DNA from 3 places in the Sporolactobacillus sp. Y61 genome. Region 3 is predicted to be linked to each of the others. Evidence: riboswitches for the same ligand, from Rfam matches in the RefSeq annotation. Region 3 holds a riboswitch; each other region holds the start of a gene.
What was found. Region 3 has a riboswitch for S-adenosylmethionine ahead of ABNN70_RS04225 (O-acetylhomoserine aminocarboxypropyltransferase/cysteine synthase family protein). Riboswitches for the same ligand answer to the same signal wherever they lie in the genome.
Positions count from the first base shown of each region.

Region 1: linked by a shared signal. The riboswitch ahead of ABNN70_RS08515 (ATP-binding cassette domain-containing protein) and the one ahead of ABNN70_RS04225 (O-acetylhomoserine aminocarboxypropyltransferase/cysteine synthase family protein) in region 3 are both predicted to bind S-adenosylmethionine.
Region 2: linked by a shared signal. The riboswitch ahead of ABNN70_RS07810 (hypothetical protein) and the one ahead of ABNN70_RS04225 (O-acetylhomoserine aminocarboxypropyltransferase/cysteine synthase family protein) in region 3 are both predicted to bind S-adenosylmethionine.

Region 1 is NZ_CP159510.1:1,796,310-1,806,867, forward strand. It holds gene sigI (RNA polymerase sigma-I factor) at 1-250, shown strand, start outside; gene ABNN70_RS08500 (anti-sigma factor domain-containing protein) at 222-1,253, shown strand; partial or broken gene ABNN70_RS08505 (NlpC/P60 family protein) at 1,836-2,044, shown strand; gene ABNN70_RS08510 (LysM peptidoglycan-binding domain-containing protein) at 2,291-2,926, shown strand; SAM riboswitch class I at 3,064-3,184, shown strand; gene ABNN70_RS08515 (ATP-binding cassette domain-containing protein) at 3,322-4,344, shown strand; gene ABNN70_RS08520 (methionine ABC transporter permease) at 4,341-5,006, shown strand; gene ABNN70_RS08525 (MetQ/NlpA family ABC transporter substrate-binding protein) at 5,073-5,903, shown strand; gene sufC (Fe-S cluster assembly ATPase SufC) at 6,177-6,959, shown strand; gene sufD (Fe-S cluster assembly protein SufD) at 6,989-8,296, shown strand; gene ABNN70_RS08540 (cysteine desulfurase) at 8,299-9,519, shown strand; gene sufU (Fe-S cluster assembly sulfur transfer protein SufU) at 9,509-9,964, shown strand; gene sufB (Fe-S cluster assembly protein SufB) at 10,064-10,558, shown strand, end outside.
Region 2 is NZ_CP159510.1:1,645,161-1,655,718, forward strand. It holds gene ABNN70_RS07800 (EAL domain-containing protein) at 1-564, shown strand, start outside; gene ABNN70_RS07805 (PilZ domain-containing protein) at 557-1,066, shown strand; SAM riboswitch class I at 1,179-1,285, shown strand; gene ABNN70_RS07810 (hypothetical protein) at 1,759-2,097, shown strand; gene ABNN70_RS07815 (response regulator transcription factor) at 2,160-2,786, opposite strand; gene ABNN70_RS07820 (histidine kinase) at 2,783-3,871, opposite strand; gene ABNN70_RS07825 (ABC transporter ATP-binding protein) at 4,045-4,974, shown strand; gene ABNN70_RS07830 (ABC transporter permease) at 4,990-6,132, shown strand; gene ABNN70_RS07835 (ABC transporter permease) at 6,119-7,282, shown strand; gene ABNN70_RS07840 (aldo/keto reductase) at 7,489-8,433, shown strand; gene ABNN70_RS07845 (cation:dicarboxylase symporter family transporter) at 8,578-9,843, opposite strand; gene ABNN70_RS07850 (hypothetical protein) at 10,434-10,558, opposite strand, start outside.
Region 3 is NZ_CP159510.1:840,228-850,785, reverse strand. It holds gene ABNN70_RS04255 (NRAMP family divalent metal transporter) at 1-878, opposite strand, end outside; gene ABNN70_RS04250 (amino acid ABC transporter ATP-binding protein) at 1,057-1,800, opposite strand; gene ABNN70_RS04245 (amino acid ABC transporter permease) at 1,819-2,511, opposite strand; gene ABNN70_RS04240 (transporter substrate-binding domain-containing protein) at 2,511-3,308, opposite strand; gene ABNN70_RS04235 (Gfo/Idh/MocA family oxidoreductase) at 3,896-4,864, shown strand; gene ABNN70_RS04230 (aldehyde dehydrogenase family protein) at 4,979-6,475, shown strand; SAM riboswitch class I at 6,663-6,767, shown strand; gene ABNN70_RS04225 (O-acetylhomoserine aminocarboxypropyltransferase/cysteine synthase family protein) at 6,902-8,206, shown strand; gene ABNN70_RS04220 (NAD(P)/FAD-dependent oxidoreductase) at 8,287-9,489, opposite strand; tRNA gene ABNN70_RS04215 (tRNA-Glu) at 9,745-9,816, opposite strand; partial or broken gene deoC (deoxyribose-phosphate aldolase) at 9,887-10,536, opposite strand.

The DNA.
Region 1 (10,558 bases), 960 kb from region 3:
CCCGAAACATGCCGATGCCCGTGAGAACGCCAAGATTTCAGCGAAAATTCTTGTAGAACACAAGGAGCTTGTTCAGTTTTTGCGTAAGAAAAAGCAGCTGCCGATAAAAGATTTACTGCAATTTGTTTCATGCAGCCGCAAAACCATTGAAAGGAATCGAAAGTATATAATAGCATTAGCGCTGATCTATATCGGCGGATTCAATGCACTAAAGTCATATATTGAACCGGAGTACTCAGAGGTTCATTGACGTAAGAAGGGCGGGGAGGAAACTGAACAATCGTGGAGTTCTTGTCTCCAAACAGGGACGCCGGGCTGTCATTCTGACAAATGATGGTGATTTTGAATCGGTCAGACTGAGGCGCACCGCCACATTGTCAGTCGGGGAAACGGTTTTATCCGCTCACCTTGCTCATTCATTTCATCTTGGCAGTTATTTTCTTATACCTGTACTGGCTCTTGGATTTTCCATGTTCTGCTTTGCACCCTTATCGCATAGTACCTTCCAGCCGGACCGGCCGGTTGCCGCCTATGTCAGTTTCGATGTTGCATCCGATATTGAAGCGAGTGTCGATCCGGACATGCGCATTATTTCCGTTCAGACCCTGGATGGGAATGCTAAAGCATTACTTCCGGATCCGGATGCATTCCGGGATATGTCTTTCAGTGCCTTTACATCACATTTGTTCGAGAGGCTCGATGCGCGGGGACAGTTAACCGGACAGACCCTGTGTCTGATTACGACCGTATTTACCAATCAGATCACGCGGTCAGAGCGAGACCATTTTAACAGAAAATTATTCGAAGCATACACGGAAGGAACGGCCCGGACGGCCATACGAAGTGGATCGGCGTCAAAGTGGCAGATCGCATCGATGGCCGGACGGCAGAATGCCAGACAGGCGGGACTGTCGATGGGCAAATACCTGTTGTATCTTAAGGCTAATGCGTTTCACAAAGTGCTGTCACTGGATCAGGCGCGACAGCTTTCTGCGTTACGTCTTGAACAGCAGCTTTCTTCCTCCAGACCGGTCTGGTATCCATTTATCAGGGAGCTGACGGGGAAATTTCAGAACGGTGAAAACCAGGCTGCGAAAGCAACTTTTCATTATATTAAAGAAAATTCACTGTTCAGAAATCCCTTTAACGGTCTGGAGAAGAAAAAGCCTGCTGAAGATCTGAGCGGTATGCGTCTCAGTGAGCCGCGGTCAGTTGCGTTGACTCATGCCCTGCGGCAACGTCTGGAAGCCTGATGAAAAACATAATCATGGATTCTGATGTTCAGGCAGGGGCGGCAGGCTGAAGTGCATTATTTGAAGATCAATCTGTTTCCGGATAAAGGAGACAGGTTATTTTTTTGGGCAAAATTTTTAACTGAAGAACTGATTTCCAGTGGGCAAGCCGTTGTTCTTCATTTTCCGGGTAGATCCTCATGCTGTTTTCTGTAAAAAATTGTCTGATCTGATAAATGTTCTTATAGCTGTCTTATCCTGCATCAAATATTAAACAACTGTAATGAAGACGTATCGCTTCTGTTAACAGCATGTAACTGCCATGAAAAATCTGGGGACTATGATTAACCTTGTTGAAAAGTTTAATACACATGTACATATAAGCGACGCGTGATTTTTGAAATACGAGCAGGAGGTTATCCGAAAATGAAGAAAAAAGGAATTATATCAGCAACGCTTATCGGCGGACTGGTTGTAGCAGGAACGGGTGCCGGAGGAGTAGATCAGGCAAAGGCAGCTCCTTCGGGAAATGCAGCAAGTTTGGCCAGACAGGGTATTGGTCAGCAATACAGATGGGGAGCTAACGACTGCTCCGGCTTTACGATGAAAGTCTTTGCCCGTTTAGGGGTGAATCTGCCTCACAGTTCTGCGGGGCAGGCAGCGTACGGTGCTTATGTCAGCAGAGATAACCTTCAGCCGGGGATCTCGTCTTCTTTAACACCAATAATAAAGGAATTTCTCATGTGGGGATCTATGTGGGCAATAACCAGATGATCAGTGCTGAAAATGAAGAAACAGGTGTCCGTCAGACGCAAATTTTTGATGGCGGTGCATCCAGCTACTGGGAACCCAAATATGTGACCGCCAGACGGATTTCTGAAAGCACCCCACCCGCTCAGAAAGCGAAAAAATCTGTACGTCCTGCAGTAAGACAGGCCGCACCGGCTTCGAACACGACTCAGAAAGCCACAAGCAACAATCAGGCGACGCCGTCTGGAACCTATAAAATTCAGGACGGGGATACGCTGTCAGGAATCAGTCAGAAGACAGATGTATCGGTGTCTCAGCTGAAAGCACTGAACGGGCTGAACTCGAATCAGATTAGATCCGGCCAAGTACTCCGGCTGAAGGGCAATCCGATTTCGCCATCCAAAGCTCCTTCAAAGGTTTCTGCAGCAAAACCGGCTAAAGCTTCTGCAGAAAAGCCGACAACAGCTTCTGCAGCAAAACCGACAACAGCTTCTGCAGCGGAACCGGCTAAAGTTCCTGCAGCAAAACCGAAAGCACAGACGGTTAATAAGTCAGGAGTTAAGGAAGCGGCGCAGCCTGCACAGTCGGCAGAACGTCCTGCCGCTGCTCAATCAGATAAAGTGTCCGGCGGAACTTATTTCGTCCGGACGGGTGACAGCCTGTGGGCGATTTCAAGACATCACGGAATCAGCGTATCCGAAATTAAACTGAACAATCATTTGAAGTCGGATGTGATTTATCCGGGTCAAAAGCTTAATTTCAATGTGCAGAATAAAGGCCAGACGCATAATCAGGCAAATAAAACATACGCGATTAAGCGCGGGGATACCCTGTGGGATATTGCAAGAGCGCATGGCACGACAGTCAGCAAGCTGATGAAAGAAAATCATCTGCATTCTTCTCTGATTTTCGCAGGTGATCAATTAAAGTTGCCGAAAAAATAATTAAAAATTTCATAATGATCATAAACGCCGGGCAGGAGGAAAATCTTGCCTGGTGTTTTTTTGAATCGTCGATTTGACAACTTTCAGCCACCATGTTAAGTTAAATTTACGCATAAGAATAGAAGAATAGGTAATCACTCTTATCAAGAGCGGCGGAGGGACTGGCCCGATGATGCCCGGCAACCCCTGTTTTCTGTTTATTCGGAAGACAGGAAGGTGCTAATTCCTGCAGAAATGCAAGTTTCTGGCAGATGAGAGAGGCAGCGGGCTCCTCTTTCATTGAGGAGTTTTTTGTTTACCTTCATGAAGCGTGAAAGGGAGGAGATACAGGTTTCGGATTTTCCGGAATATCCGGCTAAGCGTATAGAAAAGGTTTTGAAAGTGAGGAAATGGTGTTGATTGAGCTTCAAGATGTGAAAAAGGTTTACCAGACTGATGCCGGACCGGTTGAAGCTTTGTCTGACGTCAGCCTGAGCATCCGCCGGGGTGAGATATTCGGCGTCATCGGCTACAGCGGTGCCGGTAAGAGTACGCTGATCCGGCTGATTAATATGCTGGAGAAGCCGACATCCGGTCAGGTGGAAGTGGACGGGCGTGTGCTGTCTGATTTATCAGATAAACAATTGAGGAGGGAAAGACAGCAGATTGGAATGATTTTTCAACACTTTAATCTGCTGTGGTCCCGCACGGTTGCTGAAAATATTGCTTTCCCGCTTGAACTGTCCCATCTTCCAAAAACTAAAAGGAAGGAGCGGGTGTCGGAACTGATTCGGCTCGTCGGGCTATCAGGACGCGACTCGTCCTATCCGTCACAGCTGAGCGGAGGCCAGAAGCAGCGTGTGGGCATTGCCCGGGCTCTTGCCAGTAACCCCAAAGTGCTGCTCTGTGATGAGGCGACGTCCGCACTGGATCCGAAAACAACAGAGGACATTCTCCGACTGCTCAGCGAAATTAATAAGAAACTGGGAATCACGATTGTGATCATTACCCATGAGATGCATGTCATTCATCAGATCTGTGATCGTGTTGCTGTCCTTGATCGGGGAATCATTGTCGAAGAAGGTTCCGTTCATGATGTTTTTCTGCATCCACAGAAGGAGATCACAAGATCGTTTGTCGGCCGGACAGACGAATCGCTGACTGAAAAGGAGCGAATCAGCTCGTTTCAGGAGCATCATCCGGGAGGGACCATTATCCGCATCACATTCAGGGAAGGGGACAGCCAGAAACCGCTGTCGACGATTTTATTCCGGAATCCGGCTCTTGAGGTGGCTGTCATTGAAGGCGATCTGTCATCGGTGAATGGCGGTTCAGAAGGGCTTCTTCTATTAAATCTGACCGGTGCGGAAACCGATATAAAAGCTTCCATTGAGAAGCTCCGGGCAGGGCATTTGGAAGTTGAGGTGATTTCCCGATGAACGGTTTCTTATCAAGTATCGACTGGCCGGGAATGTGGCTGGCTACCGAACAAACGCTTTATATGACTCTGGTTTCCGGTGTCCTGACTTTTGTTATTGGTCTGATTCTCGGCCTGATTCTTTTCCTGACGGCAAAAGGCGGGCTCTATGAGCAGCTGTTTGTTTACCGGATTGTTGCGGCAGTTGTCAATGTCTTTCGATCGATTCCATTTATCATCTTAATTATCTTGCTGATTCCGTTCACTGTTCTGATTGTCCGGACGATGATCGGCGCAACAGCAGCTCTTCCTGCGATTATCATCGGGACAGCCCCGTTTTACGGGCGCCTTGTAGAGATCAGTCTCCGGGAAGTAGATAAAGGGGTCATTGAAGCCGCTCAGGCGATGGGAGCTTCCCGCCTGCAGATCATTGTTAAAGTCCTGCTTCCTGAAGCCTGGCCGTCGCTGATCTCCGGCATGACCGTCACGCTGATTGCCTTAATCAGTAATACCGCGATGGCGGGCGTTGTCGGCGCAGGCGGACTGGGCACCATTGCATACAATGACGGTTTTCAGGCGAATAATAATCAAATTACCTTTGTCGCGACAGTCATTATTCTGATTATTGTTTTTATTATTCAGTTTATCGGTGACCGTATCACCCGGCATGTTGATAAGAGATAAACAGACAGATCATAAATGATGGATTTTTAAATGAAGAGCACATCTGAACTATTGGAGGACTGCAACATGAAAAGGAAAATTTTATCATTAATACTGGCCTTATCCGTTATTCTGGCGCTTGCTGCCTGCGGAAACGGAGGCAGTGCGCAAAGCGGTACAAAAGGAGAAACAACACTGACGGTCGGCGCGACGGCTGTACCGCATGCAGAAATACTTAAAAAGGCGGCTCCGCTGCTTAAGAAAACGAACATCAACCTGAAAGTGAAAGTATTCCAGGATTATGTGCTGCCGAACAAAGCACTTGCTGCCGGACAGCTTGATGCAAATTACTTCCAGCACATCCCGTACCTGGATTTATATAATAAAGAACATCATACGGATCTGGTCAACGCCGGAAAAATCCACATTGAACCCTTCGGTATTTATTCAAGTAAATTTAAGTCTGTTGATGATGTTAAAGATGGCGCAACCGTCCAGATCAGCAACAATAAAGCCGAACAGGGTCGTATCCTGATGCTGCTTGAATCAAAGGGATTGTTAAAAATAAAACCGGGCGTTGACAAAATGGCGGCGACATTGAAGGATATTGAGAACAAAAAACATCTGAAATTCCTTCAGCCGATTGATCCGGCTCTGCTGCCGAAAGCTTATCAGCACAATGCAGCTGATCTGTTTGCTATTAATACGAATTTTGCTCTGCAGGCGAAACTTAATCCGGAAAAGGATGCCCTGATTCTTGAGGGGGGAGAATCACCTTATGCCAATGTTGTCGCTGTGCGCAAGGGTGATGAAAAGAAAAAGGCGATTAAAGAACTTGTCTCTGTGCTTCAGTCGAAGGAGATTCAGGACTATATCAAAACAAAATATAAAGGGGCTGTACTGCCGGTCTCTGATTAACCTGAGGGTGGTTTTAAAAATCTGTTTCCGCCAACTGTCCGGAAACGGATTTTTATTTTTATTCTGAGTCATGCTAAACCCGTTCATCCATTTTTCTTGAGTAAAATCAGCGTTATAATGAAGAGAAAGGTTTATACAGATTTTTCACGTATTTTCCTGAGGGCTTTAGTTGCTATCTGATTACATGTGATATAAGATGATAATGAGAATAGACTGAGAATTTATTTCAGTGAGCTTTCAGATCACACGTCATTAACTATTGGAGGTTATGGTATGACAGTACCAGAATTAAAAATAAAAAATCTTCATGTATCAGTAGAAGGAAAGCCGATTGTCAAAGGCTTTGATCTGGATATTAAAGGCGGAGAAATTCACGCCCTGATGGGGCCGAACGGAACAGGAAAGTCAACGGTTGCTTCTGCTGTGATGGGGCATCCAAAGTATGAAGTCACAGCAGGCAGTGTCGAACTTAATGGAAAAAATCTCCTTGATATGTCTGTTGACGAACGGGCCCGTGCCGGATTGTTCCTTGCCATGCAGTATCCCAGAGAAGTCAGTGGTGTAACCAATGCAGACTTTATGAGAACCGCTATCAATGGCCGCCGCGGTGAGGGTAATGAAGTACCTCTGATGAAGTTCATCAAAAAGCTTGATAAAAAGATGGACCTTCTTGAAATGGACCATAAATTTGCGGAACGTTACGTCAACGAGGGCTTTTCCGGTGGCGAAAAGAAAAGAAATGAAATTCTGCAGCTGCTTATGCTTGAACCGAAGTTTGCGATTTTGGATGAGATTGACTCCGGACTGGATATTGATGCCCTGAAGTGGGTTTCCAAGGGCGTTAATTCCATGCGTTCAGAAAATTTTGGCTGTCTGATCATTACTCATTATCAGCGCCTTCTCAATTACATCAAACCGGATAAGGTCCATGTGATGATGAATGGGCATATTGTAAAAACCGGCGGACCGGATCTTGCCCTGAAGCTTGAGGACGAAGGTTATGACGGACTTAAAGCTGAACTTGGCATCAAAGACGACGAGACAGTAGAGGCATAATAGAAATGCAGGGAGTCAGGAGGGAGAACATGTCGACGCAATTGATGAGTCTTCCGTTTGACGCGGAAGAAATCAGTCTCTTTTCAAAAAAAAGAAATGAACCTGAATGGTTTTTAAATAGACGTCTAGAGGGGCTACGTTTTGCAGAGCAACTGCCACTGCCGAAAACGGAAAAAACAAGAATCACGGATTGGAACTTTACGAATTTTAATTATGACATCCAGGAAAATACGGTGACGGAAAAATCACAGCTTCCGGAAGAGGTTGTCAAGCTGATTGGTGAAGAGGAAAAAAGCGGGAATGTTCTGATTCACCATAACAACAGGCCTGTCATCCGCAGGCTGTCTGCAGAACTTAAGCAAAAAGGGGTTATTTTCACAGACCTGGCCACCGCAATGCATAAATACGGTGACCTGGTACAAAAATATTATTTTAAGACCACCCCGGCAGACAAACATAAACTTACAGCGCTGAATGCGGCTTTAGTGAACGGAGGGTCATTCCTTTATGTTCCAAAAAACGTTATCATTGAGGAACCGCTGCAGACCGTCTATTATCAGGACGCGCCCTCATCGGGACTCATTGCTCACTCACTGATTATTGCTGAAGAGAGCAGTTCAGTCACCTATATTGAAAGTTACCTTTCAAGTGAATCCACAGGAGACAGTGTGGCCAACCTGGTCAACGAAGTCTCTGTCGGTACGAATGCCCAGGTCAAATATGGGGCCGTTGACAACCTTACAGGGGGCGTGGTTTCCTATATCAACAGACAGGGAAATGTGGAAAGGGACGGGAGTCTCCAGTGGGCACTCGGCCAGATGAACGACGGGAATACCGTCTCGGAAAATGCAACCAATCTGCAGGGTGACGGATCTTCCGGTGACACGAAAGCCGTCAGTGTCGGAAGCGGATCGCAAAAACAGAACTTTGATAATTACATCCGCCATGTCGGTAAAGAAACGGTCAGCCGGCTGCTCGTTCGGGGCGCTCAGAAAGATGCTTCCAACTCGATTTTCAATGCGCGGACGAAAATTGAACACGGCGCTTCCAAGGCTGACGGGGAACAGACCCAGCGCGTGCTGATGCTGAGTGATAAAGCACGTGGCGATGCCAACCCGATTCTCCTGATCGACGAGTATGACGTCATTGCCGGCCACGCGGCTTCAGTTGGCCGTGTCGATCCGGACCAGCTTTATTATTTGATGAGTCGCGGAATTAAAAGAGAAACGGCTGAAAAGCTGATTGTTGAAGGTTTCCTCGAACCGGTCGTTGATCTGCTCCCTATCGAGGGCGTACGCAAACAGCTGTCCGGGCTGATTGAAAGGAAGGTGGGATGATGCTGGACGTACAAACCATCCGAAAAGATTTTCCGATCCTTGGCCGTGAAGTAAACGGCCATCCGCTGGTCTACCTGGATAACGCAGCGACTTCTCAAAAGCCCAATTCGGTTATTCAGAAGCTGGTTGACTATTATCAAAATTATAATTCGAATGTTCACCGCGGTGTCCATACACTTGGTACCCTGGCCACAGAGCAATTTGAAGAGGCAAGGGAGAAAATCCGCCGATTTATTCACGCAAAGAGTACGAAGGAAATTATATATACAAGGGGGACGACAGATTCCCTTAATATTGTGGCCTATGGCTATGGAAGAGTGAATCTGACAGCCGGTGATGAAATTGTTATTTCCCCGATGGAGCATCATGCCAATCTGATCCCGTGGCAGCAGGTTGCCCAGGTGACCGGTGCTGAATTGAAATACTTTCCGATGAAACCGGATGGTACGCTGGATCTGGATGATATCCGGGAAACCATAACCGACAAGACTAAAATTGTGGCTTGCACGGAAGTCTCCAATGTCCTTGGTACAGTCAATCCTGTGAAGGAAATTGCGGCGATCGCTCATGAAAAAGGGGCCATCATGGTCGTTGACGGGGCACAGAGCACGCCTCACATGCCTGTTGATGTTCAGGATATGGATGCCGATTTCTTTGCTTTTTCCGGACATAAAATGCTTGGCCCGACAGGTATTGGTGTTCTTTATGGCAGGCAGGAGCTTCTTGAAGCTATGGAACCTGTTCAGACCGGAGGAGAAATGATTGATGAAGTGGATTTCCACAGTGCAACCTGGGCAGAACTCCCATGGAAGCTGGAAGCGGGGACACCGCATATCAGTGGTGCGATTGGTCTTGGTGCAGCTGTAGATTATCTGGAAAATATCGGTATGGAAGCCATTAATCGATATGAAACGGAACTTGCTGATGCGGCTTATGAAAAACTCAAAGAGCTGGATGGTGTGACTGTATACGGACCGAAGCACCGCGCCGGTCTGGTCTCCTTTAATATTGATGGAATACATCCGCATGATGTCTCAACAGCACTGGATTCAGATGGCATTGCTGTTCGGGCAGGGCATCATTGTGCTCAGCCGCTCATGCGCTGGCTGAAATGTGAATCAACGGTCAGAGCCAGCTTTTATTTCTACAATTCACTTGATGAAATTGAAACGCTGGCGAAAGGAATTAAGGATGCAAAGGAGTTCTTCGGACATGTCATTTAACCATCTGGACCAGTTATACCGGTCGGTCATCATGGATCATTATAAACGTCCGCACAACCACGGGATGATTGACGATCCGGGCTGGATTACAGTCAGTATGAACAACCCTTCCTGCGGAGATAAAATTCATCTTTCTTTGAAACTGGACGGAGATAAGATTGTTGATGTCAGGCATAACGGAAGCGGATGTGCCATCAGTCAGTCTTCCGCATCAATGATGACCGATGTGATTAAAGGTAAGAGTATAAAAGACGCACATGAATTGTCATATGATTTTTCCGAGCTGGTTCAGGGCAGGGAGCACGATGACAATCTCGACCTTGGTGATGCAGAATCCCTGCAGGGTGTCTCTCAGTATCCCGCACGGATTAAATGTGCGACCCTCCCATGGAAGGCTATGGAGAAAGGGCTCCGAGAAGCCGCAGGAGAACATGCGGATCAATAATTCGACTATTATGTGAACTATGATAAAATAGAGATAACGACTTGGAAAATAAACAGGGACTGTATGAATAGATAATGGATAAGAAAAGGAGGATTCCAGATGGCGACACAGCAGCAAGTACCGGAAATAGACGAATATAAGTATGGTTTCAGGGAAAAAGATGTTTCGGTGTTCCGTACGAAACGTGGGCTGACAGAAGACGTTGTCCGCGAAATATCCAGGAAGAAGAACGAGCCGAAATGGATGCTGGAATATCGGCTGAAGGGTCTGCGTCATTTCTATAAAAGACCGATGCCGCAGTGGGGTGCCGATCTCTCGGCTATGAACTTCGACGACCTGACTTATTACGTAAAACCCGTACAGAATCAGGGGCGGACCTGGGACGAAGTGCCGGGTGAGATCAAAGACACCTTTGATAAACTGGGCATCCCGGAAGCCGAACGTAAATACCTGGCCGGTGTTTCCGCACAGTATGAATCCGAAGTGGTTTATCACAGCATGAAGAAGGATCTCGAAAAAGAAGGGATTATCTTCATGGATACGGATTCGGCCCTGAAGAAACACGAAAAACTGTTCCGTGAATACTTCGGGAGG
Region 2 (10,558 bases), 800 kb from region 3:
TATGAACTGGATGTTCATTCCGTACAAAAAGCCGTCCGTACATTCGCCGAGTCCGGGCAGAAGGATAAGGGGCAAAAGTTATTCCTGAATATTTATCCTTCGACCTTGCTGCACGCCGGTCTGGTTTCCGTGATCAAGGATCTGATCGGGACTTATCCGTTTCTTGCCGGACAGCTGGTTTTCGAGATGGTTGAGAACGAGCGTATTGATGATCTGTCCGGGTTGCAGGACGTGCTGAAGCTGATCAGGCAGGCCGGCATACGGATCGCCGTGGATGATTTTGGTAAGGGGCCCGATAACATGAACCGGACGATCGAGATTGATGCCGATTACATTAAACTGGACCGTTACTTTTCGATTGACCTGAGAACGTCGGAGAAGAAACAGGCGTATGTCGCTTTTCTTATCCGATTTTGTGAAAAATTTCATACAAAACTGATTTTTGAGGGCCTTGAAACCGCAAAGGATATTCACTACATCAGAGAAATGGGCATTCATTATGCGCAGGGCTATGCGCTCGGTCGTCCGCATCTGCTGGGTAAGGCGGTGCGTGGGCATGCTTAGTTCGCAGGCATGGATCTGGCTTTTATCAGGTCTGGATCTCGTCCTGTTCTGTATGGTCACCCTGTGCTACATCCACATCAGACGTGCAGTTAAGAAAACGAAACTTTCCGGCAGAACACTGGAACAACAGATTTTTGAAGCCAAATCAAAAAAGGTCCCGGACAGGCGAAAGCACTACCGGCTGGTTGTGGACGATGAACCGTGCCAGGTGCGGATCCTTGATTTCGGGGATCGCGACCTCCGGAAACTTAATAATAAAAATGTGGATGCAAAAATAAAAGACATCAGCCTTGGCGGTATCAGGCTCTCCTGTCCACTTAATTTTCCGATAAAGGAGGAAGTGCTTATCTATGTCTCATTCCCGATGGATGAGGGGACACTGATACATATGCAGGGAACAGTTGCCTGGAAAAAGGTGAAACATGGGAGGACAGCGGTCGAATATGGTGTGCTTTTCAGCGACTTTCTGCAGCGGAAGAAACCAGAATTCAGAATTATATGAACCACAGGGAACTGGAGAAAATATCAGTCCGCCGACATTCAGGTGATGAACCGAAAGCTCTTTCCATTGACAGAATGGCCTGATTCATAGTAGACTAATATCAACTTAATATATCTTATCAAGAGTGGCGGAGGGACTGGCCCGATGAAACCCGACAACCAGCATCGAAAAAGGTGTATGGTGTCAATTCCAGCAGATGCTCAATCTGAGAGATAAGAAAAATAAACGTAAAAACCCGACGATTATTTTTCTTGTATAAAAGAAAGATAATCGTTTTTTTTTCAGCAGATAGCCCGTGTCACGCCGCTCCGTCAGGGAGGGTCAATCACCACGCTCCAAAGGACGCAGCTTGTGAGCCGTGAAATTTTGTGCAGATAGAGACAACTTGCCTGACCAACAGCCGGTCGTGGACGTTGCCCGGAAAACAGGCTCGGCATCGCTGCCAGGTGGCTCTGTAAATGAGTAGACGGAAAAAATTCCGCTTAACTTAGTAAAAAGAATACAAAACAGCTTCAATAGACGGAGGGATTCCGCCTATTGGTTTCAAAAACATGAAAAGAGAGGATCTTTCATTGCCTAATCGGAAAAATTCCGCTTATGATACGCTGAAACCCGTTCTATTCTGCATTTAAGCGGAAAATCTCCGCTTATTAAGCAAACGAACAAGATTTTTATTAAAGGGGGAGATCCGCATGATCAGGGACGCAGAATACGCGCAGATTGACAACTATCTTGATTTATACCTTTACGCCGGTGAATTACAGGATAAAGAATGGCAGGCACAGATTCGGGTCAAGCTGACTGAGTTACTGGAGGCGTTCAGGAGTTCGGCAGAGAGGTATGAACACACCCTTCGCCGCCAGTATGTGGAAGTCAGCCGCGCGCTGCTCACGCTCTGTCAGAAAATCCGCACCCATATGATTGAACCAACAGATGCGATCGCCGCGCAGCTTTTTGCCCTGAAACAGAAACGCCTGGAACTGGGAAAAGAAATTGATGCCATCAGCAGCGGCGGTCAGCGGATAGGCTAAGGCTGCGTAAAGATAACAAGGACGTGGGTATACAGCCTGCGTCCTTTTTCCATGCGGGCGGATCATGAGCCCTGCTGTTTATAGTAGAACACGGCCAGCTGGGTGCGATCACGCAGCCCCAGTTTAACGAGTATTGAACTGATATAATTGCGGACGGTGCCTTCGCTGAGATAGAGGGCCTGGGCAATTTCACGGTTAGATTTCCCGCTTGCGACCTGCTCGATCATCGCAATTTCACGTTTATTCAGATGAAACGATTCGAAATCCGGCCGGCTCTTCTGTCTGATCAGTCCGGGGATTTTTCTGACAACCGTATCGCCGAAGACCCGCTGGCCGCTTGCCACCGCTTTTAATGCCGGAATAATGCTTTCAAAGTTCTGCTTCAGAATATAGCCCTTAGCTCCGATTTTTAACGCTTCGATAATATACTCGTCATCTGAGAACGTGGTCAGGAAGAGCACATTTGCCTGCGGGTCCTCTTTGAGGATCACCGCTGCGGCGTCTATCCCGGTCATGGCGTCCATCCGGATATCCATCAACAGAATATCCGGTTTCAGCCGGCGATAGAGGGAGATGGCCTGACTTCCGGACGCGCCGCATGCAAGTACCTGAATCACCGGATCCGATTCAAGTATCGTCTGAAGCGATGCGGACACCAGCTGGTCGTCATCCACAATAAGGACCTTCATGATGGCTCTGCCTCCTTTAATTGCTCTGCCTTTTTAGGTACGGAAATAAAGATTTTAAATCCCTGCCCCATCTCGAAATTGATCACACCCCGTAACGCTTCAACCCGGTCCTGCATGTTCTTCAGGCCGATGCCTTCACCGGTATCGACCGGACGCGCCTGCCCGTTATCGGAAATCATTAACTGGTAGAAAGCCGGATGTTCCCGAAGGATGATCCGGGCAGCTGTCGCATTGGAATGACGGGCCATGTTGGACAAAGCCTCCCGGACAATCGAAATCAGTGCGACATTGACTTTGCTTCCCGGCAGCTTATGAACCGAATAATCAAGCGTGACCGGGCAAAAGGTGAACTTATCCTTCAGATCGTTCAGCTGCTTTTCAAGATCGATCGACTCGTCATACAGATCATGTACACTGGAGCGGATGCTGGTCATCGCCTCGGACAGTGTCTCTTTTAAGCGCGAAAGCTCCTCTTTCGTTTTTTTATCACGGTTGATGATCAGCAGGGCACCGGTCTGCAGCAGGGCACGGGAGAGCAGATGACCGACATTATCGTGAATCTCCCTTGCGATTCGGTTGCGTTCGCCAAGCGTTGCCATGCGGACTTCCGTGTCCTGGTTTATCAGCAGATCCTGATTCTGTTTTTTCAGTCGAAAAGCCATCTCCTTCTTCGTATCACGCAGATCGTAGAATTGATTTTTTAATTTAAAAAGGGACGCCGTCCGGTATCTCAGACAGGCGGAGAGCAGCAAGAGCGCCAGGACGAGCATCTGAATCCGAATATCAGATGGCCGGGAGACGGCAAGTGACAGCACGCCCGGGAGCAGGATCCACTGCCCTTTTGAAAAAAAGGAATCATAACAGATCAGCGGCAGAAAAACATAAAACCAGGGCAGGAAAAAGGAAAGTAAGAGGTACACGGCCGTCAGGAAGAGCCGGATGCGCGACTGGTCATAGTAGCTGAGCAGACAGGCACACGTAAAGGAAAGAAGGACGGGGGCTACATTGTCGGTGAATGTGGCCCCGGTCAGGTATACGGCCAGACAGCCGGTCATTAAAATGAGTTTATCGATGAGTGCATCCATAGCGATCTTCCATCCCTGATTCATTCTGTTACATTTATTTAAGCATTTTTCCGGTGCAGGTACAATGCCGGTGATTCATGACAATTGTCATTTCAATTGATGATTGCCGGCACTACCAGAGAAGCGCGGCGCCGGATACACTGGAGATATAAGGGAAGGGAGCTGATCGAGCCATGATTCATGTTCACAATCTGGTTAAAAGGTATGGTGATCTGGTTGCCCTGGATCACCTGTCCCTTGACGTTCATGAAGGGGAGATCTTTGGCCTGCTCGGACCTAATGGATCAGGCAAAAGCACAGCGATAAACTGTATGTTATCGCTGCTCACGTTTGATAAAGGGGAAGTGACGATCTTCGGGAAAAAGATGTCTCCGGACGCTTATGAGATTAAAAGACATATCGGGATTGTAATGCAGAACGTTGCCGTCTTTGATGAACTGACCGTTTATGAGAATATTGACTATTTCTGCGGGCTGTATATCAGTGACAGAGAGGAACGGAAGCGTCTTGTCGAAGAGGCGATTCACTTCGTTGAACTCGATGCCTGGCGCAAGTTTCGACCGAAGAAATTAAGCGGCGGCCTGCTGCGCCGACTTAATATCGCCTGCGGCATTGCTCATAAACCGAAACTGATATTTCTTGATGAACCGACCGTCGCGGTGGATCCGCAGAGCCGGAACAAGATTCTTGAAGGGATCGAACGCCTTCAGGCAGAGGGGGCGACCATCGTTTATACCTCTCATTATATGGAGGAAGTGGAACAGATCTGTACACGGATCGTCATCCTTGATAAAGGACGGGTGATTGCATCAGGCACGAAAGAGGAACTGAAGGCGATGATCACCCTTGGTGAAAAAATCACAATCGAGGCTTTTTCCATTGATGAAGGGCAGCTGCAGGAACTGCGCCATATGCCCGGCATCGTTTCCGTTGAACATCCGGATAAGCGACTGATTATCAAGTCCGGCAAGGGAACGAATAACCTCGAGGCTGTGCTTGAATTTTTAAAGAAAAATCAGATCGGTTTTGGAAGAATTTACTCTGAACTACCGAGCCTCAACGACGTGTTCCTGGAAATCACCGGGAAACAGTTGCGGGACTGAAAAGGAGGTGGGGTCATGTTCCGGCATGTATTTATTTACCGATTGAAATGTCTGATCCGCGACCGGGAGCTGGTCTTCTGGACCTTTCTGTTCCCGATTATCCTTGGCACCTTTTTCTATATGGCGTTTATGAACATCGGCAATAATGAAGCTTTTCATCCGATTGACGCGGCGCTCGTCCCAGGCGGAGAAGAGTCGTTCGACGCCCCGTTTCAGGCCGTGATGAAAGAGGTGTCGACAGGTAAGGACCGGCTTTTTAACCTGAAGCAGGCAACCGGCCGTGCTGAAGCTGATCAGTGGCTGAGGCAGGGAAAGATTGACGGCTATTACACAAGTGGCCGGACGATCGAACTGACGGTCAAAGAGACAGGCATGAATCAGAGCATCATGAAAAGCTTCGCCGATCAGTACCGATCCGCCAGTGCGGCGGTGACGCGCATTGCTTCAGAAAATCCGGTTGCCATGAAGGACGGCCTGCTGAGCGATATTGGCGATCAGCATCACTTTGTCAAGGAAACGGCAGGAGGCAGCGCGGAACCGGATAACCTGCTCAATTACTTTTATTCGCTGATTGCCATGGCCTGTCTGTACGGCAGTTTCTGGGGCATGAAAGAAGTGACTGATATTCAGGCGGACATTTCCGACCGGGCGGCAAGAGTCAATATGGCGCCCGTTCATAAACTGAAGGCGTTTCTGGCCGGCAGTTTCGCCGGGTTACTGATCCTCTATGCGGAAATCCTGCTACTGCTGGCCTATCTCCATTATGGACTGGGGATTGATTTCGGGCACCGGACCGGTTACGTCCTTCTGACTGCGTTTGTCGGCAGTATTCTCGGTCAGTCATTCGGTGCCTTTATCGGTGCGATCGTGAAAACCGGAGAAGGGCTGAAAATCGCTCTCCTCATCGTTGTGACGATGGTCGGATCCTTCCTGGCCGGGATGATGTATTTGAATATGAAATACCTGATTGCCGAACACGTCCCGCTGCTGGCCTGGATCAATCCGGTCAATCTATTAACCGACGCATTCTATGCCCTTTACTATTATGATTCGCTTCACCGGTTCACGCTCAACCTGCTCGTGATGTGCGGATTTATCATCCTGTTCTGCGCGGGCACCTATCTGATGGTCAGGAGGCGAAAATATGCCAGTCTTTAAGCTGTGTATGAAACTATTCCTGAGAAACTGGCTTTCTGTTTCTCTTTATATCGTGATCTTTCTGGCTATTTCCATCGCCATCTCAGCGACCAGCACATATGAAGGGCGGACCGGTTTCAGGCAGGAAAAGGCAAAAATCGCGTTCATTGATGAAGAAAAAACGCCGCTGACTGAAGGCTTTCGCCAGGAGCTGGGAAAGAGTGCCGAGTTTATCTCCATCCCGGATCAGACGGAAAAGCTGCAGGATGCCCTGTTTTTTCGCAATGTGACATATATTATGCGCATCCCCCGGGGATACAGTGAAAATATGCTGGATAGCGGCTCGATGCAGATTGAAAAAACGGTTGTCCCCAACTCGGCAGAAAACGCCTATATCGACCTCCATGTCCGGCAGTACTGGAATCTCGTGCGTCTGTATGCGAAACATGACCCTGATCTGACGCAGCAGCAGCTGGCCGAACGACTGAAACAGAACCTGGCCGGTGACACGCGCGTTACGGTACAGAAACAGAAACAGGCGAAAACCTCGGAGAGCTTTTCCATGTACTATTTCAACTTTCTCTCCTATACGCTTTCAGCCGTTCTGATTCTGGGCATTTCCGCCGTTCTGATGGTGTTCAATAAGCTTGATGTCCGCCGGCGCATCTTTTGCTCACCGATCCGTCATCTGCAGTTTAACCTGCAAATGTTCTCTGCCATTCTGCTGTTCGCCGTGGTGTCTCTGGTGGTGCTGGTCGGTTTCTGTTTTCTGCTTGATGGCAAAAGCATCGGCACACCAAACATGGTCTATTTTATTCTGAATGCGACGGTCTTTACGGCATGCATCTCCGGCCTCAGTTTTCTGATCGGCAGCCTGATTAAAAATTTCAGTGCCATATCGGCTGTAGCTAATGTCCTGACACTGGGCCCCAGTTTTATCAGCGGCGTCTTTGTCCCGCAGGAGTTTTTGAATGACACGGTACTGAAAATAGCCAGCTTTACACCGACCTACTGGTATGTCCAGGCGAACGCAAACATCGCCAGGCTGACTGATTTCAGCTGGGAAAGTCTTCAGCCTGCGCTTTCAGCCATGGTCATTGTTCTGATATTCACAGCAGCCTTTATTGCACTAGCACTTGTAATTGGAAAAAGAAAACGGCTGATGAGCTGACGACAGGGAAAAGACCGCCCTTTTCGAACAGGCGGTTTTTTTCTGTTCTCCCTTGCTTTTCAGGGTGAAATCCGCGTCCCGTTCGCCCGGCCCCCCAATGCAGGCTGGAGGGCAAATGAACGGTGACATGTTTCTCAATCAAATCTTTTGACCATGATGGACCTGTCCGGTTACGATGAATAAAGAAAGAGAAAGGCTGGTGCATATTGGTGGAAAAAGCAGTGATTGGAAAAAGTGGAATCCACGTGAATCCGCTCGGACTTGGCACAAATAAAGTCGGAGGCTATAATCTGTTTCCAAATCTGGATGATGAAACAGGCAGGAAAGTCGTTCAGACAGCCATCGATCATAAGGTGGAAATGATTGATACGGCCTTCATGTACGGGCTCGGCCATTCGGAGGAACTGATTGGTGAGGTTCTGCAGCACAATGACCGCCACAAGGTGATTCTGGCCTCTAAAGCGGCGCATCAGGTGGCGTCTGACGGGTCAGTGACACTGAACAATTCGCCGGAGTTTCTGAGGCAGGCGGTGGAGGACAGCCTGAAACGTCTGCAGACGGATTATCTGGATATTTTCTATATCCACTTCCCGGACGAAGATACGCCGAAAGCTGAAGCCGTCGGTGCCCTGCAGAAACTGCGGGAAGAAGGGAAGATCCGCGCCATCGGGGTTTCCAATTTCTCACTGGAACAGGTGAAGGAAGCAAACCGTGACGGATATGTCGACCTGGTTGAAAATCAGTACAATCTGTTTCAGAGAGGAGCAGAAAAGCAGCTGCTGCCCTATCTGAAAGAAAACCGGATCTCCTTCGTTCCATATGAGCCCTTTGCGGCGGCGCTCCTCACCGGCCGTTATTCTGCAGATCATATGCCGACCTTTACGAAAGAGGATCACCGTCACGAGATTGATCTGTACGCCGCGGATCAGCTGGAGGCGAATATCCGGAAAGTGGACCGGCTCAGACCGATCGCCGAGGCAAGCCATGCGACTGTTGCTCAGCTCGTACTGGCGTGGTATCTGAAAAATCCGCTGATCGGGCCCGTCATTCCCGGAGCCAGAACGCCGGAACAGCTGCTGAGTAATCTCGGAGCGTACGACGTCTCGCTCAGTGATGCAGATTATCAGGCCATTGATAAACAATTTGCCTGAACGTGATATATAGAAAAAAGTCCGGACCACCTGATCCGGACTTTTTTAGTGCGCACTAACGGGCAGCCCCCGGGTGGAGCAGCCCGATGCGTTCAACTTTTGGGATTCACATCATCCTCCGGGTTCCCCGCAGCGTGGCCTGTTTCACGCTAATTTATGCTGAGAGAGAAGATAGGCCTCTGACTTTTTCTGATCAAACACACCTTCTGATTTGGACATGACTACTGAGGCGAGTGCATTGCCGACGACATTGACTACAGTCCGCAGCATATCCAGAATACGGTCAATGCCGGCAATGAATGCGACGCCTTCCAGCGGCAGTCCCATCGACCCCAGTGTCGTCAAAAGGACAACGAACGATGCCCCGGTCACGCCGGCCATTCCTTTCGATGTCAGCATCAGGATAACAAGAAGAGTCAGCTGATGGCCGAGGGAAAGGTGAATACCGTAAATCTGTGCAATGAACAGGGCGGCAATCGACTGATAGATTGCCGATCCATCCAGATTGAACGTATATCCGGTCGGGACCACAAATGACGTGATCGATTTCGGACAGCCAAACCGGACCATTTTATCCATCAGCCTGGGCAGGACCGCTTCCGAACTGGCAGTTGTGAAGGCAAGAAGCAGTTCGTCTTTTAGAATGCGGAACAATGTGAAAATACGTGTTCCGGCAGCTCGTGCGATCAGCCCGAGAACGAGGAGAACAAACAAGATCATCGTCCCGTAAATGACAAGCACCAGTTTGCCGAGCGGGATCAGTGAAGAAAGACCGAACCGGGCCACATTGACGCCAATCAGCCCGAACACACCGAATGCCGCAAACTTCATGACCAGATTGGTGACCCAGTACATCGCTTCCAGCGTGCCTTCAAAAAAGTTCAGTACTGGCTGTCCGCGTCTGCCGATCGATGCCACGCCGATTCCGAAAATCACTGAGAAAAAGATAACCGGCAGCAGATCGCCCTGCGCCAGTGACTGAAACACATTACTCGGGATGATGTCGACAAAATGGCTGACCACCCCTGTCTGCTCACTCGATCTGGCTGTCTGTTCATAAGTGGAAATGTCCCCCTTCGAAAGACTGGATAGATTAATGCCCGACCCCGGATGGAATACGTTGGCGGAAATCAGACCGATCCCGAGTGCCAGCGTTGTGATGATTTCAAAATAGATGATCGTCTTCCCGCCGAGTTTCCCAAGTTTTTTCACATCACCGACACTGGCGATAGAGACAATCAGTGCCGACACAATAATCGGAATAACGATCATCTTGATCAAATGAATAAAAATATCACCGAACGGCTGGAGAATAGCCATCGCTGTTTCATTACCGTAAAAAACAGCCCCAACCACAATCCCCAGGATCAGTCCGGCGAAAATCTGCGTTGCCAAACCAAATTTCTTCAATTTATTTAACCACCTTTACCGTCTACTGCTTTTCTGTCTCTGTCCTTAACGATGAACGATCCAGGTAACCGGGCGTGCGGTCCTTATGATTATGAGAGCAGTCACAATATAATCAGGCAAACACCATGCAGAAGCATAACCCCGGAAATTTTATTATACAACAGGATCGCCAATGCACAAATTGCACAGTATATTTGATCGGTCGGGGACTTGCATGACGGGTTTGAGCAGTTAACGGTGCGGTTAATTGTCTGTCGTAAACCGGATAATTTTTGAGAATGTCGTCCTGATTTTTCCTGACGGATGCGGCCGGAATCTGTCGATCGGGTCACATTTGCGCGTGACACAGGCTTTTTTTCATATTCACAAATTAGACAAATAAATGTACACTTAAATGTAATGGAAACGCAGCCATACTTCTGATCAGACGGCAGGCAAGAGCATAGGATTTTCCTGTGACAGATAAATAAGGGCGACGAAAAATGGGTAAAAAAAGATGACGTAATTTGTACGGTAAAGTGTGGCCATCTACATTCAGACATATATCACCGAATTGAAAGCAATCTTCCAGACCAACTTCTGATGGCATATCATGGTAAATTTCCCATCTCATCCTCCATGGCAAGCAGCATAGCTGATAACCCTCGGAGATTTGTCGACTCGTTGCAGAAGATACCCAGTATTTTACAGACGGGTTGGAGGATATGCCGCATGT
Region 3 (10,558 bases):
TTAGAATAATCCAGAAAGGACACTGATGTAAAGGTCGACCCAAGAACCGAGGTCAGACTGGCTGCAAACAAAATGATGCCGAAGAACTTATAGCCAAAGTCCCCCGCAGAATGTTGAAAAATACTGGCCGCCGGATTAAGCGGATTGAGTTTATATCCGTCAGCGATTACGGCTAATGCGGCCAGAAACAGCATGATGCGGACGACAGAGGCAACGCTGATCCCGGTCAGAGCACCACGGTTAATATAAGGAATACTCTCTTTTCCCTTTAATCCACCTTCGAGCAGCCGGTGACCACCGGAGAAAGAGATATACCCCCCGACGGTCCCGCCAACAATGGTGACAATTGAATAAAAGTCAAAAGTTGTCGGAACAAATGAATGGGTGATGGCTTCACCCGCCGGAGGGGCATTGACGGCCAGAATATAGACCAGTAACAGAACGGTAATCACGGCGAGTACCTGAACAGTCCGATCCATCACCGTTAACGCATGACGCACAAGGAAAATCACCAGAGCAATGATCCCGCCGATTAATGCCCCGTTTTCCGGTGTCATGCCAAAGAGTACATTAAAGCTCAGGCCGACACCGCCAACGTTGCCAATATTGAACGTTAATCCGCCGATGACAATCAGAACCGTCAGCAGAAAACCGAGACCGGGGACCAGATCATTAGCAATCGTCTGCGCTTTTTTCCCGGATATGACGATGATCCGCCAGATATTCAGCTGAACGCCTATGTCCACTAAAATACAGACTAATATGGCAAATCCAAAGTCCGCGCCAAGCTGCCCGGTAAAAGCTGCTGTTTGTGTCAGAAAACCGGGACCCACTGCCGACATGGCCATGAGAAAGGCAGCTCCCATAGCCACATTCATGGCCTGTCTCTTATTTATCTCCAAATCAGTCACCTCCGTAATAAAATATATATAAGCGATTATACCTGATTGCAGGCATGTCTACAAACAGGAATTCGGGTACTATGGACGGTCTGTACCATTTCCGCGTATAAAGAAAAAAGTCCGGAAGGTTTTCCGGACTGCCAGTCTAAACAGATTACATATTTTTCAGCACTCTGCTGAGGAATTGCCTGGTCCGTTCATGCTGCGGATGATTGAAAACAGCTTCAGGCGTCCCCCGTTCCAGGATCATCCCGTCATCAACAAACAGCACTTCATCCGCTACCTTTCCGGCAAACCTCAGCTCATGTGTCACAATGACCATCGTCCATCCGTCTTTTGCCAGGTTTTTCATGACACCCAGGACATCGGAAACCAGTTCCGGATCCAGGGCAGAAGTTGGTTCGTCAAAGAGCAGCAGTTTCGGCTTTAGAGCAACCGCCCGGGCAATACCGACCCGCTGCTGCTGTCCGCCGGAAAGCTGATACGGATACTTATCCCTGTGCTGCCCAAGACCGACTTTTTCCAGGATCTCATTTGCCTCCTGAATGGCTTCCTTTTCAGGTTTCTTCTGGACCTGGACAGGTCCCTCGATCACATTTTCCAGGACCGTTTTATGCGGAAACAGGTTGAAACTCTGGAAAACCATGGCTGATTTACGCCGGATGGTTCTGATCATCTTCTGATTGATCGGCTGACCGAATCTGACCTGCAGATGATCAATCTGCAGCTGACCCTTCTCCGGCACCTCGAGCAGATTAAGACTGCGCAGAATGGTCGTTTTCCCCGATCCGGACGGGCCTATGATAACCAGGACCTTTCCCTCATCAAGTGAGAAATCAATGCCCTTGAGTACCCGTTTACCTGAGAATGATTTTTCGATGCCGCTGACCTTGAGCAGCATATTCATCCACCTCCATTAATTCCGTTCCGTAAACCGGTCGAGTCTTGACTCAATGCGTCCCTGTATAATGGAAAGCACGAAACAGAATAGCCAGTAAATCAGCGCCGCTTCGGAATAGAGCAGCAGAAAATCATAACTCGTCGCGGTAATTTCCTGAGCTCTCCGGAATAGCTCCGTTACCGTAATCGTGGAAGCCAGTGACGTATCTTTAACCAGACCGATAAATGTATTCGACAAAGGCGGAATCGACACACGAGCTGCCTGGGGCAAAATAATCCGACGCAGCGTCTGGGCATAACCCATCCCAATTGTATAGCCGGCTTCCCACTGACCCCTCGGCACCGAAAGGATCGAAGCACGGATCGTCTCAGCTGCATAACCGCCGACATTCAGCGACAGAGCAATGATTGCCCCCGGAAAGGGGCTGACTCTGATTCCAAGATCAGGCAGTCCGTAGAAAATGATCGCCAGCTGAACAAGCAGCGGAGTCCCGCGAATAATTGAGATATAGACCCGGGCAATACGCTGTAGCAGCCAATTATGCGACAGACGGAAAATGGCCATACAAATTGCGATGATCAATCCGAAGAAAAAGGAAATCACAGCCAGCGGCAGGGTATAGACTAACCCTCCCTGCAGAAGCGGCCAGAAAGACTGCGCAGCCAGCTCCCAGTCTATGGTGATCGTGCCTGTTACAAGGGAAAACATTATTTACTGATATCCTTTCCGAAATATTTTTCGGATATCTGCTTTAATGTCCCATCTTTCTTCATCGCTTCAAGCTGCTCTGAGAGCACCTTATCCAGCCCGCTATCTTTCACTACCGGAAAAGCAATGTCAGCTGCATTTGACGGGATAACGGCGGCTATCTTCAAATTCTTATCCCCTGTTGTTTTAAAGTACTGCAGGACCGCTCCCTGATCGTTAACAGTCGCTTCAACTCTGCCCTGACTGACCAGTTTCAGGGCTTTTGACAAATCATCCTGACCCGTGATGACCGCTCCTGCCTTTTTCGTCATTTCACCGTAATTGCTTGATAACCCCTGAGCAACTTTGACACCCTTCAAATCTTTAAGTGCATTTATTTTATGATTGTCCTTTCTTGTGACAATGACGGACTGTGATGTCGAATATGCCCTTGAAAAGTCATATTTTTTCTGACGGTCTGGCGTCACTCCGACATCATTGGCAATCGTATCGAATCTTTTCGCATTCAGTCCGGCAAAAAGAGAATCCCAGTTTGATTCATTAAATGCTACTTTGACACCCATCCGTTTTCCTGCTTCACGGATCACATCTACGTCAAAGCCGACCAGTTTATTGCTTTTACTGTCATGGTAAGTATAGGGCGCGTAAGTCCCTTCCGTTCCAACTTTGAGAACGCCCCGCTCCCTGACCTGATCGGCAAGATTTCCAGTTCCTGCATCCGATCCGTTGTCCTGACCACATGCGGCAAGCGCTGCAGCCAGAACAATAAGTATGATGCCTGTAAATAATTTCTTCATGATCATTTCGTTCCCTTCTGAGGCGGAAGTACTTCATTCCGAGTAAATAGATATATTTTGTCAACTTCTTGATTTTAACATCCATTAAGTAGAGAGAACAAGTCTTCCGATCCAGGTTAATCTGCCCTTTCAAGAATGGCACGGGCGCTTCGTCGGTCGTCACAAGCGTATTCATGTACCTGCCTCGCAGGGCTCCGAGACCCCCGGCTGCTTCCACCGTCGTCCGATATCTCCCCAGTTCACCGGCAATGGCATTCTGTGTCATATTTTGTTCATAATACATCCTCGCAATTCTGATTAAAAGTGATTTGTCACTGTTTTTTCTCATCACAACACATTCCGCACTCTGTAAGTCACTTTCAATCCATCAGCAGAGGAGGTTCTCTCTCTTTGACACTACCATGCAGCAAAGTTATACTTTAACCGTTATTTTGCACCTATTACTCCATTTTGCACATTCTTCCAATTTCAAGGGGAAGGGTGCTACGGGTCACGATACGTTAAAAAAATCCTGCGCGCCGGCTGCTGCAGGATTGAAAGGGCGGCATGCGCCTGATCAGAAAACACCATATGAGGTGATCACAATAATGAAGGAACTGAAGTGGGCCATCCTTGGCCCGGGAAGAATTGCTGCTGAATTTGCCGATGCGATACACGCGGCCGGTGGAACGATTTACGCGGCCGGGTCGCGAAACCTGGGACGGGCCAAAGCTTTTACAGAACAGCATCATATTGAAAAAGCCTACGGGAGTTATGATGAGATGCTTGCGGATCCTGATATCGATGTAATTTATCTTTCGACCCCGCATTCCAGCCATTACGCGTATCTTCTTAAATCCCTGAGGCACGGGAAGCACGTTTTATGTGAAAAGGCGATTACAGTCAGCAGCAGACAGCTTGATCCGGTCGTCCGTCTGGCTGAAGAAAAAGGGTTGATTGTGGCCGAGGCCATGACGATTTTTCATATGCCACTGTACCGGAAATTACGGGAAATAATCAACAGCGGGAAAATCGGTACAGTGAAAATGGTCAATGTCACCTTCGGAAGTCTGAAACCGTATGACGTCAGGAACCGCTTTTTCAGTAAGGATCTTGCCGGAGGAGCCCTCCTGGATATCGGCACATACGCTCTGTCCTTTGTCCGTTCCTTCCTGTCGAGCCAGCCTGATCAGGTACTGACGGCAGTGAAAAAATTCGAGACAGGTGTCGATGAGTCATCAGGCATTATCCTGAAAAATAAAGATGACGAGATGGCAACAGTCACATTAACCATGCGGGCCAAACTGCCCAAGCGCGGTATTGTCACAGGGGACAGAGCCTATATTACAGTTGACAATTTCCCCCGTGCTGATCAGGCAACCCTGACTTATCCTGATGGCAAGGTAGAAACGATCGAAGCCGGGAGCACCGCTCATGCCATGGTCTATGAATTCAACGATATGAACGCTGCCGTTCGGGGTGAACGTGTCGAAAAAACGCTGCCTCTGACACGGGATGTGGTGGATATCATGACGCAGGTACGTGATCAGTGGGGCATTCGTTATCCGTTTGAATAATACAGACACATCCGGATCAGCGGCTGAGCAAATATTTTCTCATTTTCTAAAAAGTAGATTAGAATGAAAGCGTAAACAATATAACTCTATTACGAGAAAGGGATGTTACTGTATATGAGCATTCAAAGTACAGTTCTGGAACATGCAGTCGACACAGATTATAAATTATATATCGGGGGGAAATGGGTCGATGGTTCAGACGGGCGTAAGATAACCAGTTACAATCCCAGTACCGGTGAAAAACTCGCCGAATTCGTAAATGCGAGCCACGAAGATGTAGATGCCGCGGTAGAGGCAGCTACAAAAGCATTTGAAACATGGAAAACAGTTGGTATTCAGGAACGAAGCACCCTTCTTCTGAAAATTGCCGACCTGATTGATGAAAATGCCGATCATCTGGCACTTGTGGAAACACTGGACAACGGGAAACCGATCCGTGAAACAAAATATGTCGATGTACCGTCGGCTTCAGACCACTTCCGCTATTTCGCAGGTGTGATCCGTTCTGAAGAAGGAACAGCAAAAGCTCTGGATGAAAATACATTAACGATTAACCTGAAGGAACCGATCGGAGTTGTCGGTCAGATCGTTCCTTGGAACTTCCCGTTCCTGATGGCTGCCTGGAAGATCGCCCCGGCGATTGCAGCAGGAAACACAGTCGTCATTCATCCGTCATCTTCAACATCACTGAGTCTGCTCGAATTTGCCAAACTGCTCGATCAGGTGCTTCCGGCCGGCGTTGTTAACGTTGTGACAGGCCGCGGCTCAGATTCCGGTGATTATATGTTGCATCACCCGGGATTTGCTAAACTGGCATTCACCGGATCCACTCAGGTTGGCTATGAAGTGGCTGATGCTGCAGCAAAGCGCCTGATTCCGGCTACTCTGGAACTTGGCGGCAAGTCGGCCAATATCTTCTTCGACGATGCACCATGGGATCGCGCTATCGAAGGCGCCCAGCTCGGCATCCTGTTCAACCAGGGTCAGGTATGCTGCGCAGGCTCCCGCCTCTTCGTTCAGGAAGGGATTTATGATAAATTCCTGGCCGCTCTGAAAGATGCATTTGATAAAGTTAAAGTCGGACTGCCGTGGGAAGACGGCGTTCAGATGGGCGCTCAGGTGAATAAACGTCAACTGGAAAAAATCCTTGATTATGTAAAAATCGGCCAGGATGAAGGTGCTAAGCTGGTCACCGGTGGTAAAAAGCTGGAAAACGGCAATCTGGGCAAAGGTGTATTTATGGCACCGACGCTGCTTGCTGATGCAACAAACGACATGAGAATCGCTCAGGAAGAAATTTTCGGGCCGGTTGCTACAGTCATCAAGTTTAAAGATGCGGACGAAGTCATCAAACTGGCTAACCAGTCGGATTACGGCCTTGGCGGCGCCGTATGGAGCAGCAATCTGAACACGGCCCTTAAAGTTGCCCGCGGTGTCCGTACCGGCCGTATGTGGGTTAACACATACAACCAGCTGCCTGCCGGTGCACCTTTTGGCGGTTACAAGAAATCCGGTATCGGCCGTGAAACCTACAAGAGTATTCTGGATGCTTACACCCAGACAAAGAACATTTTTATCAGTACAAAGGAATCCACTGAAGGTCTGTATTGATTGTGCCTGTCGGGCAGATACATGCCTTTATAAAGGGAAAGAGCATGATGCTCTTTCCCTTTTTTGCATCACAAGTCCGGGATTCCCGATCGGCACCCGGTCCAATTAATATAAAAACTACCGAATTACTTGTTATTTTGTATTGACAAAAATCAAAAATGGGAATAAACTGAAAACAATTAAATAAATCTTATCAAGAGTGGCGGAGGGACTGGCCCTGCGAAGCCCGACAACCAGCACGGCAATCGTGTATGGTGTTAATTCCAGCAGATTAAATTCTGGCAGATAAGAAAAGAATCGGCGAAAAAGCTGCTTTCCTCTCTGCGGGAAGCAGCTTTTTCATACAGCAGCTCTTTCCAATCTGTAACTCTTTCCGATCTAAGATTTTATTTAATGAAAAAATTAAGGGTATAGGGAGAGATTAAGATGGCAGAAGAAAGAAAATTTGGTTTTGAAACATTGCAGGTGCACGCCGGACAGGTACCGGATCCGGCAACCGGCGCCCGGGCGGTTCCGATTTATCAGACCAGTTCATTTGTTTTCAAAGATGCGGATGAGGCTGCGGATTTCTTCCAGTTGAAAAGGCCGGGCAATGTTTATGCCCGTATCATGAACCCGACAGAAGATGTATTTGAAAAACGTATCGCCGCCCTGGAAGGCGGCGTTGCCGGGCTGGCAACCGCCTCAGGCCTTGCCGCGATCGTCTATTCGGTGCTGAATGTTGCAAGCAGCGGCGACAATATCGTTTCCGCAAGTACGCTATACGGCGGTACTTATGAACTCTTCTCCGTCACCCTGAAGAAACTCGGCATTACCGTTAAATTTGTAGACCCGGATGATCCGGAAAACTTCCGAAAAGCGATTGACGATAGAACAAAAGCTGTTTACGGTGAAACGATCGGCAACCCGAAGATCAATATACTTGATATCGAAGCAGTCGCAAAAATTGCCCACGAAAATAAGATTCCGTTTATTATCGATAACACATTCGGGACGCCTTATCTGATCCGTCCGATTGAATATGGGGCCGATGTCGTTGTTCATTCAGCGACAAAGTTCATCGGTGGCCATGGTACAGCAATCGGCGGTGTCATTGTCGACGGCGGTAAGTTCGACTGGCGTGCAAGTGGCAAATTCCCTGACTTTACAGAACCAGACAAGAGCTACGGTGGTCTTGTTTATGCGGATCTCGCTCCGGCTTCATTCGCTGCGAAGGCCCGTGTTCAGCTGCTCCGAAATACCGGCGCAACCATCAGCCCGCAGAACGCTTTCTACTTCCTCCAAGGGCTTGAATCCCTCTCGGTCCGTGTTGAACGTCATGTTCAGAACGCACGCAAAGTGGCTCAGTTCCTGAACAATCACCCGAAGGTCACCTGGGTCAACTACCCTGAACTGGAAGGGAACCCGTACCGCGAACTGTCTAAAAAATATCTCCCGAAAGGTCCCGGTTCGATTTTCACATTCGGCGTAAAGGGCGGTCTGGAAGCCGGCAAAACATTAATTAACAATGTCAAACTGTTCTCACTGCTTGCTAACGTTGCCGATGCGAAATCACTGATCATTCACCCGGCAAGTACAACACATGCCGAACTGACACCTGAAGAGCAGGCGGTTGCAGGCGTCACACCGGATCTGATCCGTGTATCGATCGGTATTGAAGATGTAGATGATATTATCTGGGATCTGGATCAGGCCCTTGCCAAAATCCCTGAACCGGTCAGCAGCAAGTAATTACGCTATTTAATCGGACATCATATAAAACAGCCCGCCCTGTTTTTTTGACAGAGCGGGCTGTATTTTTGTACACCTCATTATTTGCTGAAGCTGAATCTGCCTTTTTTCAGCATCGTTTCAACACCACCGACTTTTGCCAGAGAGCGGTTTTCAATGACTTTTTTCATAAATGAAGCCGGGTAGCCTTTGAGATTTTTCCCCATCACTTCACCCATTGCATCATTCCTGCCCAGCGAGCAGACGGTTCCCTTGCATTTATAAACAAAAGCTTTTACGGGCCGATTTTCGATACGTGCATGCAGGTTACATGCTGCACAATCTGCCTGCTGCAGAGCAATCTGGGCTGTTGTGGGATAGGGATGGCCGCTTTCAGGATCGATTACTGCCGAGCAATCGCCGATAATCATGATATCCGGATAGCCGGGCACTGTCAGATCGTCGTTAACCCGGACACGTCCGCGCTTCTGGTTGAATCCGGAGGCCTCAATGACTGAGCTCCCGCGAACCCCTCCTGTCCAGATAAATGTGCCGGCATGAATGACATGCATTTCATTGCCATTTCGATAATAAATGTGACCGGGAACCAGCCGGTTGACCCGTCCAATCACAAACTCAACACCGCGCGCGAGCAGTTTTCGTGTCCCATAATCAGCCAGCTTACGATCGAACATCGGCAGCACATGGGGACTCGGCTCGATACAGATCACACGTACCTTTTTCGGATGGATGCCAAATCGACGGGCGAGCACAGGCAAACGGTTTGTAAGCTCCCCAAGAAGTTCAAAGCTGGTGAACCCCGCACCTCCAACCACAATGGTCAGATGTTCCTCCTCCTTATCCTGCTGCCAGGCATCAAACTGATCTGTGATATGTTTGCGAATCCGTTCAACTGACGGAATATCCGAAATAGCCAGGGCGTGTTCATGAATCCCTTCAATACCAAAAGTCTCTGACTCAAATCCGAGTGCAATCAGCAGGTAATCATATTTTACCGGCGGACGCTCTTTGAGAATGACCTGCTTTTCCTCTCTGTCGACACGGAGCACGGTATCCTGAATGAATGCTGTCTGCTTCCGGTCAATGACATAATCAATCGGATAACAGATTTCCCGGGCATCCGAGGAACCCGCAGCCACTTCATGAAGAGAGGTCGTTTCACAATGATAATTATTTTTATTAATTAACACGAGACTGGCATTGATATGCATGTTCTGCAGTTTTTTCAATGTCCGAAGCCCACCATAACCTGCACCAAGAATAACAATTCTTTTTTTCTTCATTATTGTTCGTTCCCTTCCGTACAATCTGATATAAATAGTTGATTCATCAGAGAACCGCAATGTGAAATTTATCACGTCACAAATTGTTCACATTTGATCCACCTTTATTTTATCGCGAATTGCAAACGCTTTCAACTCTTATTATCAAATACCTGACGATTGGGAGATTGCCGGCGTTTCCAGAGATTTTGAATACACAAAAAGTCACTCTGCACGACGAAGCGTCAGCAGAGTGACTTTTTTTATCCATAAGTATAAGGCGTACGGGAATTGAACCCGTGATCATGGAATGAGAATCCATTGGCTTAACCACTTGCCCAACGCCCTATCATATACCCTATTAAGGGCACGACAAGGATTATAGCATACATGACCCTCATTTTTCAAGTCCCGGATTTTATTTCCCCATTACAATTTTAACGCCTGAGCTTGCACCAATTCTTGTTGCCCCGGCAGCGATCATCGCTTCAGCTTCCTTCCTGGTATGGATACCGCCGGCTGCTTTAACACCCGCGCGTGCCCCGACAGTCCTGCGCATCAGCGCCACATCTTCAACAGTTGCCCCGCCGGTTGAAAATCCGGTTGAGGTCTTTACATAATCCGCACCGGCCTGAACTGCCAGTCTGCAGGCTTTTTCCTTTTCTTCGCGGGTAAGCAGACACGCTTCAATAATCACTTTGACCAGCACTTTTCCCTTCGCTGCCCGGACAACGGCTTTAATGTCATCAAGGACCCTGTCCTCGCGGCCACTTTTCAGCGCGCCGATATTGATGACCATGTCAACTTCGTCCGCACCATTCTGCACGGCATCAGTCGTCTCAAACGCTTTCGTCTGAGCCGTTCCCGCCCCAAGCGGGAAGCCGATGACCGTACAGACATGGACATCTGATCCGGCAAGCTGTTGTGCTGCAAGGCTGACCCAGTAAGGATTAACACAGACCGAGGCAAAACCGAAGCGTCTGGCCTCCCGGTCAGTTTCTCAATATCCTTCTCTGTGACATCTGCCTGAAGTGCCGTTTGATCGATATATTTTGCCAGATTCCCCATCTGAAATCGCTCCTTCAATTGC